3 regions of the Bacillus cereus group sp. BfR-BA-01360 genome follow, and region 3 is predicted to be linked to each of the others. Evidence: riboswitches for the same ligand, from Rfam matches in the RefSeq annotation. Region 3 holds a riboswitch; each other region holds the start of a gene.

Region 1 (3,284 bases), on a different contig from region 3:
ATAAAATGCATACGGCAATAGTTCAACTGGTGATAAAGCCGCAAATCCTGCTGCTGTTAACATCTGCGCTCCGTATGGAACTAGCCCTTGAACACAACACGAGAACACATCTAGTACACTCGCCGATTTTCGTGGATCAATTTCATATTGATCTGCAATATTTTTTGCAAGAGGACCAGTGAATATAATCGAAATTGTGTTATTCGCTGTGCATATATTCGTCATGCTTACTAATCCAGCAATTCCAAATTCCGCACCTTTTTTCGAACGGATATTACGCGTTAATGTATTCATTAAATATTGAATACCACCATTATATTGAATGATTTCAACCATTCCACCAATTAAAATTGCCAATAGTACGAGTTCCATCATTCCATTCATCCCTGTTGCAGCACTTTTAAAGAAGCTAGCTAACGTATAACTCCCATCTAAAAAACCAATGATACCAGATAAAATGGTTCCACCTGTTAATACAACGAGTACATTCCATCCAAGTAGCGCTGTAACAAGCACCCCTGCATACGGCAATATTTTCATCCAATCAAATGCATGTGTCTTTATTTCTGTATGATTTCCTAAAGTAAGAACAACTAATAATATAACGGTAATCATAGCAGCGGGTAAAACAATTAAAAAGTTCGTTTTAAACTTATCTTTCATTTCTGTCCCTTGTGAACGAACAGCTGCGATTGTTGTATCAGAAATAAATGATAAATTATCTCCAAACATAGCCCCACCTACAACTGTTGCCATCGCTAACGCAATTGAAATATCTGTTTGTTGACTGATCCCTACAGCAATCGGCGCTAATGCTGCAATTGTTCCCATTGAAGTTCCCATTGCTAATGAAATAAATGCACCGATCACGAAAATGCCAGCTATAATAAATCCTTGTGGCAAAACAGCTAAAGCTAAATTAACTGTAGAGTCCACTCCTCCCATTCCCTTTGCTGTTTCTGAAAAAGCACCAGCAAGTACAAATATTAATACCATAATCATAATGTCTGGATTCCCAGCTCCTTTAGCGAAGCGTTCTACTTTCGCTGTAAAACTCTCTTTCCGATTCATCGCTAAAGCAACTCCTACCGCAATTAGTATCGCTACTAAAATCGGCAATTTATAAAAATCACCTGTAATGATTCCAGAACCAATAAATAGTACTAAAAATATTCCAAGTGGCAATAAAGCAAAAATATTTCCTCTCGTTTCCTTCACCATATCATCTCTCCCTAGTTTTAAACCTTTTCTACTGAATAACAAAAGACCTCTTCCAAGAAGAAGAGGTCTTATACATCTATAAGAAACACTCTTCTCATCTTTCAAGCACATGCTTGCTGGATTTGGCACAGCACTCCAAAATCGAGTCCGCTGCCGAGGCATCATAGGGCCAGTCCCTCCGCCTCTCTTTATAAGAAGGTTTCATATTTTTATTTGTAATAATGTCTTTCCTAACTTTACTCGCTTATAAATCAAAAGTCAATTATTATTTTTATAGAAATAATCGGTATTTTTCTTCTTATTCATATAATGCGACGAATATACCAATCATTATACATAAAAAATGATCATTTCAATGTTTCTATTTCACGTTTTAAAATAGAAATCCATGGAAATTCTTCTTTTTCGATTCTCTCCATAACCCACCTTGCTATATCCCACGCTTCATTATATTCGTCTCTGGAAATGGTTTCTTCTGCATAAGCCGCTTCCAACTCACCTTCATCTAATAAATATATTTTCCCATCTGGAAATAATACGACATCCAAATATAGATCATCAAAATATGGCAAGCCATTCTCATCTATTTCGAACTCTTTAGCAATATCAATATAATACTGTACTATATTTTTTTGTTCATCTAACATAGCTGTAATAACAAATTTTTTACCTTTTATAAAATACTGCACCCATGTATAGCCATCATTTACAATACAAATTTCACTATGATCATACTGCTTATAACTAGGTTCCTTTACTTTTATCACATGCAAAATTCCTAACATACCTTGCTCACATTCCCGCACTTCATACGTTTTCTGTAACAATCTTTTCCACGAAGCACCATTTCCATATTTTCTCTTCATTATACATCCCACTCCTTTCCAATATAGAAAAGCTCCCACATATTGATGCGAGAGCTTTTTCAATCGTTATTACGCTACTTGTTTTCCAGATATCTCTTTCAAATAAGCTTGTCCTTTTATATCATCATATTGTCCTTCCCATTTAGACATAACAACAGCTGCTAAAGAGTTTCCAACAACGTTAACTGCTGTACGTGCCATATCTAAAATACGGTCAATACCTGCGATAAACGCTAAACCTTCTGCCGGAATTCCAACTGTACCTAACGTTGCTAATAGTACAACGAATGATACACCTGGTACCCCTGCAATCCCTTTTGATGTTAACATTAATACAAGTAACAATGTAATTTGCTGTGTAATCGATAAATCAATACCATACATTTGTGCTAAGAAAATTGCAGCAATCGCTTGGTATAGCGTTGATCCATCTAGATTAAATGAATAACCAGTTGGAATAACGAAAGATGAAATCGCCTTTGGACAGCCGAATTTCTCCATCTTCTCCATAATTTTTGGCAAAACTGTTTCTGAGCTCGCTGTAGAATACGCTAAAATAAGCTCATCTTTTAAAATTTTAAAGAACTGAAATATGTTAATTCCAAAGATTTTCGCTGTAAGTCCTAGTACGACAACAACAAAGAAAATCATCGATCCATACACAACAATCACTAACTTCCCTAGTGGGATTAATGATGCTAGACCAAATTTAGAAACGGTCACACCAATTAAAGCAAATACCCCAAATGGTGCAAACTTCATTACTTGGTTTGTAACATAAAACATTGCATCTGCTACCCCTTGGAAAAATTGCAGAACCGGTTTTCCTCTTTCACCAATCGCTGCAATCCCTAAACCAAATAATACAGAGAAGAAAATAATAGCAAGCATATCACCTTTTGCCAGTGATTCTATAATATTTGTCGGAACAATGTTTACAAATGTATCCGCAAATGAATGACTCTGTACTTGCTCAGTTGTAGCTGTATATTTTGAAATATCTGTTTTTGTTAATTCATTCATATTAATACCTTTTCCTGGTTGGAAAATATTCGCTACCAGCAAGCCGACAACAATCGCAATTGTTGTAATAATCTCAAAATAAATAATTGTTTTTCCGCCTAATCGACCTAGCTTTTTCACATCTCCAACACCTGCAACCCCAACAACGATGCTCGCTACAACGATTGGTACAAC
Region 2 (3,284 bases), on a different contig from region 3:
TGCAATGCCAGAGGCAAAAGCAAATCCTTTTGTTCCCCCTTCAAGAAGAGCAATTATATCTTCAAGCGCTTCACGTGTAGGGTTACCTGAGCGACTATAGTCGTATTTTCCAAAGGAATCTACATCAAACTGATGAAAAGTTGATGTATTGTAAATTGGAACGTTAACAGCACCGGTTTGTGCATCATGTTTATACTTGTTATGCAGTAACAGTGTGTCTAAAGAGTAATTCATATTTTTACACCTTCTTTTGCATATTGAATTGCTTGCTGTAAGTCCTGAATTAAGTCATCGCTATGTTCAATGCCAACGGAAAAACGAAGTAGACGATTGCATACACCTCGTGCAATTCGTACATCTGTTGGAATATCAGCATGTGTTTGTGTAGCTGGATATGTCATTAGACTTTCGACGCCACCTAAGCTTTCAGCAAATGTAATAATAGATAAAGATTGTAAGAAAGGATTTATCCATTTTTCATCGCGAAGACGAAAGGAAATCATGCCCCCTCTACCTGGATAAAATACGTCTGTTACACCGTCTTCTTCTTTTAAATAGGTCACAATTTTATTTGCATTTTCTTCATGTTGCTTCATCCGAAGTGCCAAAGTTTTCATTCCTCGTATTAATAACCATGAATCGAAAGGACTCAATACAGCACCAGAAGCGTTATGGTAATGGGCAAGCTCCGCACAAAGCCCGCTTCCTTTTGCAACAACAAGCCCGCTTAATACGTCGTTATGTCCACCTAAATATTTTGTTGCGCTATGTAGAACGATATCAGCTCCATCAGTTAAAGGTTGCTGTATATACGGTGTATAGAAAGTATTATCTACAATAAGCAGTAAACCATGACGCTTTGCAATGGTTGCAACAGCTTGAATATCAGTTACTTGCATTAAAGGATTGGTAGGTGTTTCGATGAAAATTGCTTTTGTCTTAGAAGTAATTGCGTGTTCAATTTGCTCAATCGATTGTGTATCTATGTATCTACATCGAATATTCCACTTTTTCTCATGTTCAGAAAATAAACGATACGTTCCTCCGTATAAGTCTTCAGATACGATAAGTTCATCATCGGAGCGAAATAGAGAAAGCACAAGAAGAACGGCCGCCATTCCAGAACTACAGGCATAGCCTTGATCACCTTTTTCTAAATCAGCAATTGCGCGTTCTACAAGACCGCGTGTAGGGTTACCAGTTCGAGAATAATCAAATCCAGTTGATTTTCCAATTCCTTCATGGCGATAGGCTGTTGAAAAGTAAACAGGGGGATTTACCGTACCTGTACCCGTTTCACTACGGTTTCCAATTTGAGCTAATGTTGTTTCGATTGTTGACATAGCAACATTCCTCCTTTATGAGATGGAAATTTAAGTATATGGTAATAGAAAAATAAAAAAAGCCTTCAAAGAAGAAGGCTTTCATTCAAATAGAGTCTTCTTCTTATCTCTCAAATTATTTGATAATTTGCTGGAATTAGCACCTTATTAACAAGTTTGTTAATGGTTGCTGAGGTGTCATAGGGCCAGTCCCTCTACCTCTCTAGATAAGAATACTTTGTATGAAATTTTATTATGTGTTTAACTTTACAACAAAAGATAAAAGAATTGCAACTTTATTTTGAAATTTTTTTATTTTTTATATTTTTTGTTGACTTTCCTTTTTTTGCATGCTAAGTTTATTAGAAAATCAGCAAATTTTGTTAAAGGAGAACAGATTTCCTTTTAATAACATAAATAGTAAGAACAAACTCTTATTAAGAGCGGTGGAGGGAAAGGCCCTGTGAAACCCGGCAACCTTCAAACAATATGTTTGAAACGGTGCTAATACCTGCAAAACAATTGGTTTTGCGTGATAAGAGGTGGATCGATGAAGTCCCCCTCTTTAAGGTGAAGAGGGGGACTTTTTATATTGATAGAAAAGAGGGAGATAAGTGAAATTACTAGATTTGTTATCAAAAGGGATTGTAATTGGTGATGGAGCAATTGGTACATTACTGCATTCACATGGACTACAAAGTAGTTTTGAAGAGTTAAATATATCAGATCCAGATTTAATTGTATCGATTCATAAACAATATGTAGCTGCTGGAGCTGATGTGATTCAAACAAATACATATGGTGCAAATGAGGCGAAATTGCGTACATATGGCTTAGAAAATCAAGTTGTACAAATTAATAGAGCAGCAGTAAAACTCGCGAAAGCAGCTGCGAAGGAGCAAAATGCGATTTTAGGAACGATTGGTGGAATGAAACATATTGGTGCCGTTACGACAACGAATATAGAGCGAGAATTTATGCTACTTGAACAGGCTGGAGCGTTAATAGAAGAAGAGGTAGATGGGCTACTGCTTGAAACATTTTATGATGAATTTGAGCTCATACATGCTATCAAAGTCCTAAGAAAACAAACAGATATTCCAATTGTGGCACAATTAGCACTTCATGAGGCTGGTACGACCCAAAATGGAAATGATGTAAATGAGATATTAGCACAACTCATACATAATGGTGCAAATGTGGTCGGCTTAAATTGTCAATTAGGCCCACTTCCTATGACGGAAGCTTTAAAAATGATTTCGATTCCGAAAGACGGTTATTTATCTGCTTATCCAAATGCTGGACTTCCAAATTATATAGAAGGACGCTATATATACGAAGGAAGTCCGGCTTACTTCGAGACGATGACACCGAAGTTTATTGAACAGGGGGTTCGTTTATTAGGAGGTTGTTGTGGTACCACACCGGCACATATTGAAAGAATGAAACGTGCAATTGCCAATCAAGTACCTGTTATAGAAAAGACGGTTGTTTCAAGGCCGCCAATCATTCATACGCATTCGGAGCGCTTTAGAGCGCATAGTACTCTTGCAGAGAAAGCGAAAAAACAAACGACAGTTGTCGTTGAACTAGATCCACCAAAAACATTGGATACACAGCGTTTTTTTGAAGGAGCTAAAGCATTAAAGCGAGCAGGTGCTGATGCGATTACATTGGCTGATAATTCGTTAGCTTCACCGCGCATTTCAAATATGGCGATGGGAGCGTTATTAACGAAGCATGATATACCAGTACTTACTCATTTAACGTGCCGAGATCACAATGTAATTGGATTACAATCGCATCTACTTGGATTGTCAGTGCTAGGAATGGAAGAAGTACTCGCTTTAACAGGTGATCCAGCTCGGGTTGGGGATTTTCCAGGGGCTACTTCTGTATATGATGTATCGTCTATTGAGCTTATTAAGATGATTCAGGAGATGAATAATGGTCGATCTATTT
Region 3 (3,284 bases):
ATTGAATTTTGTTTTGAATTCCACTATATTTATAGCTTCATATTTTTGAGCAGCTAAAGCTAATCCAAAAGCAGCCGCAATGCCAATCGCTGGCGCTCCTCTTACCTCTAGCATAACAATACTTTTCCAAACATCTTCAATACTTGTTAATGTTTTGTATTCCGCAACATGTGGTAACTTCGTTTGATTCAAAATGGTAATAGAATCACCTTTCCAAATTATCGCTCTTGGAACTGCAACTGTTGTATTCACACCTTTATCCCTCCTTCAGAAACAATATGTTGAAATAATGTTTTGAATACTTGAATGTCTGCCCCCTTTGTTTGATGTAACAATAGACTTCTCCCCAAATATAGAGCCTGTTTTTTTACTTGTATTCTTCTATCTTTCTCAACAATTCCATCTAAATCTACTACATGTGCCAAACCTATCGTTCTACGTATAACTTCACAACCGGCAAATCCAACCGCATCACGAAAAATATGTTGCAGAACAATCGGAAGCCATTGCTTTTCCTTCGTATACGTTTCCACACCCTCCAATATCCAAAGTTTTGTAAATGTATCTACAAAATAGCTCCATGTTTTTTCAATATGAAAAAATACAACTTCTCGTTTCTCTTCTCTTGATAAGGCATTTAATAATAAATTTGCTATAAACTGTCCTAAATCGAATCCAAGCGGGCCGAAAGTTGCAAACTCAGGATCAATGATTTTCGTTTCTTTTGAAGAAGCAAAAATGCTTCCTGTATGTAAATCTCCGTGAATTAATGCTTCCTTTCTCGTTAAAAATTTATATTTATATTGCGCAACTTGCAGTTTTAAATTTTTATCACACCAAAGCTCTTCTATAACAGACTGAAGTTCTCTCTCATAGTCGTTTGTTTCGTAATTTCCAAACGGATCTGTAAACACGAGATCTTCTGTAATTTTACAAAGATCAGGGTTTATAAATTTTCCATCTAGTACTCTTTTTTCTTCGGTATTCAGTCCGAAATCCGAAGTATAAAATAACACTTTCCCTAAAAAACGACCTACATGCTCAGACAATAATGGATACTCTTCTCCTTCAATGAACCCTTTACGTACAATTGTCAAAGATGATAAATCTTCCATCACTATTACAGCCAATTCTTTGTCATGTCCATATACTTTCGGAACAAATTCCGGCACATACTTAGCAAAAATTTGTAATGCCGAACTTTCAATAGTTGCTCTATTAAGCGAAAGCGGCCAACTTTCACCAACTACTTTTGCATATGGAAGTGCTTGCTTTACAATGATTCCTCGCTTCCCGTCATGGAGATGGAATACATAATTTAAATTCCCATCCCCTATTTCTCGGCAAACGATCGTGGCTTCTTTTTCAAAATATCCCTGTTCTTTAACATATTGCACTGCTGTTTCTTCCGTTAATGCATAATATCCCACTATTTCATCCCCCTTTTTAATTCAGAGGTTTCTCAACATAAGAAAAACCTCTTTCCATGAAGAAAGAGGTTTGAAGTGTATCTTCTCCCCTCTTATCTGCCAGAAAATTCATTTTCTGCTGGAATTAGCACCGTGCCTTTTTGGCGCATAAGCGCCCCATTTCACAATGGTATTACGGTCGGTTGCTGGGTTTCATAGGGCCAAATCCCTCCACCTGCTCTTGATAAGAGTTTTGCAACTTATTCGAATGTTTAACTTTCTGATGATGACTATAACAAGAATAAAAATCATTTGTCAATCTTTTTATTTATACAATTCTAAACGGCGATCCATAAAAACAGGAATTCCTCTGCGGACCTCTTCTATCTTTTCTAGCTCTATCTGTCCATAAAGAATGCTCTCTTCTTCTTGTGCCTCTGCGACAATTTTTCCCCATGGGTCAATAATAAGCGAGTGACCACCAAATACGTTATTTGGATCTTTTCCTACTCGATTACAAGCTACGACATAACATTGATTTTCGATTGCTCTCGCTTGCAGTAATAAACGCCAATGCTCAAGGCGAACAAGAGGCCATTCTGCTACTACAAATACTATTTTTGCGCCTTTAGCAGTATGTACGCGTATCCATTCTGGAAAACGAATATCATAGCAAATAACCCCTCCGCACTGAATCTCGTCTAAAGTAAATTCTCCTGTTTCATGTCCTGCTATTAAATACTTATGTTCATTCATTAACTGAAACAAGTGCACTTTGCTATATTCATGTTGTACGTTTCCTTGGCGATCCATAATATACATCGTATTTGTAACACCTTTCTCTGTCTGCTTTGCAACAGAACCACCGACAATGTTCACGCTAAACTCTTTTGCCCATTTTGAAAGCACTTCTTTTGTTTGTTTTCCATCCTTATCCGAAATTTCAGGAAGTCGCTTCAAATCATATCCTGTTGTCCAAAGTTCAGGTAATACGATTACATCTGGGTTCACTTTCATTGCCTCTTCTATTTTTTTCTCTGCGTACTCTGTATTTAAAGTTACCTCACCAAAAACAATATCCATTTGAATACATGCGACCTTCATTTTTTCAGCCCCATTCTTTATTTTTTTCTTTACAAAATCTTGGAAAGGATATATTATTTGTCACTAGAATTGTAACAACTTTCAAAAGAGGTGGAAAGTATGAAAGATTTTAAACCTTCCGAGCTTATGACATCACTCCCAACACAATTTTTCGCTTCACTTGTCACAAAAGTTAATAAAGTAATTGAAGCTGGACATGATGTCATCAACTTAGGGCAAGGAAATCCCGATCAACCAACACCGCCGCATATCGTAAAATCTTTACAAAATGCAGCAGAAAAGGTGCTTCATCATAAATATCCACCATTTCGTGGACATAACAGCTTAAAAGAGGCAGTTGCAATCTTTTATGAACGTGAATATGGGGTAAAAATAAATCCAAAAACAGAAGTTGCGATTTTATTTGGTGGAAAAGCGGGATTAGTAGAATTGCCAATTTGTTTTACAAATCCTGGTGAAACGATTCTTGTTCCTGATCCTGGATATCCTGACTATTTATCTGGCATTGCTTTAGCGAAGGCAAAGCTTGAAACAATGCCACTATTAGCAGAGAATCATTTTTTACCGGATTACATGAAAATAAGCGAAGATACTGCCAAGCAGGCAAAATTAATGTTTTTAAATTACCCAAACAATCCAACTGGTGCGATCGCTTCAAAGGAATTCTTTGAAGAAACAGTCCGTTTTGCAAATGAACATAACATTTTAGTTGTTCATGATTTTGCTTATGGAGCTATCGGTTTTGATACAAAAAAACCGGTCAGTTTTCTA

The links. Region 3 has a riboswitch for S-adenosylmethionine ahead of mtnK (S-methyl-5-thioribose kinase). Riboswitches for the same ligand answer to the same signal wherever they lie in the genome.
Positions count from the first base shown of each region.
Region 1: it holds a riboswitch for S-adenosylmethionine, as region 3 does, so the genes downstream of both, MR056_RS04455 (Na+/H+ antiporter NhaC family protein) here and mtnK (S-methyl-5-thioribose kinase) in region 3, are expected to answer to the same signal.
Region 2: it holds a riboswitch for S-adenosylmethionine, as region 3 does, so the genes downstream of both, MR056_RS13670 (methionine biosynthesis PLP-dependent protein) here and mtnK (S-methyl-5-thioribose kinase) in region 3, are expected to answer to the same signal.

Region 1 is NZ_JAKUFV010000003.1:160,619-163,902, reverse strand. It holds gene MR056_RS04455 (Na+/H+ antiporter NhaC family protein) at 1-1,218, opposite strand, end outside; SAM riboswitch class I at 1,313-1,418, opposite strand; gene MR056_RS04450 (ribonuclease FAU-1 family protein) at 1,569-2,087, opposite strand; gene gltP (glutamate/aspartate:proton symporter GltP) at 2,157-3,284, opposite strand, start outside.
Region 2 is NZ_JAKUFV010000014.1:6,572-9,855, reverse strand. It holds gene metC (cystathionine beta-lyase) at 1-234, opposite strand, end outside; gene MR056_RS13670 (methionine biosynthesis PLP-dependent protein) at 231-1,343, opposite strand; SAM riboswitch class I at 1,444-1,556, opposite strand; SAM riboswitch class I at 1,754-1,864, shown strand; gene MR056_RS13665 (bifunctional homocysteine S-methyltransferase/methylenetetrahydrofolate reductase) at 1,937-3,284, shown strand, end outside.
Region 3 is NZ_JAKUFV010000001.1:222,338-225,621, forward strand. It holds gene mtnA (S-methyl-5-thioribose-1-phosphate isomerase) at 1-252, opposite strand, end outside; gene mtnK (S-methyl-5-thioribose kinase) at 249-1,430, opposite strand; SAM riboswitch class I at 1,520-1,660, opposite strand; partial or broken gene MR056_RS01130 (carbon-nitrogen family hydrolase) at 1,734-2,598, opposite strand; gene MR056_RS01135 (pyridoxal phosphate-dependent aminotransferase) at 2,613-3,284, shown strand, end outside.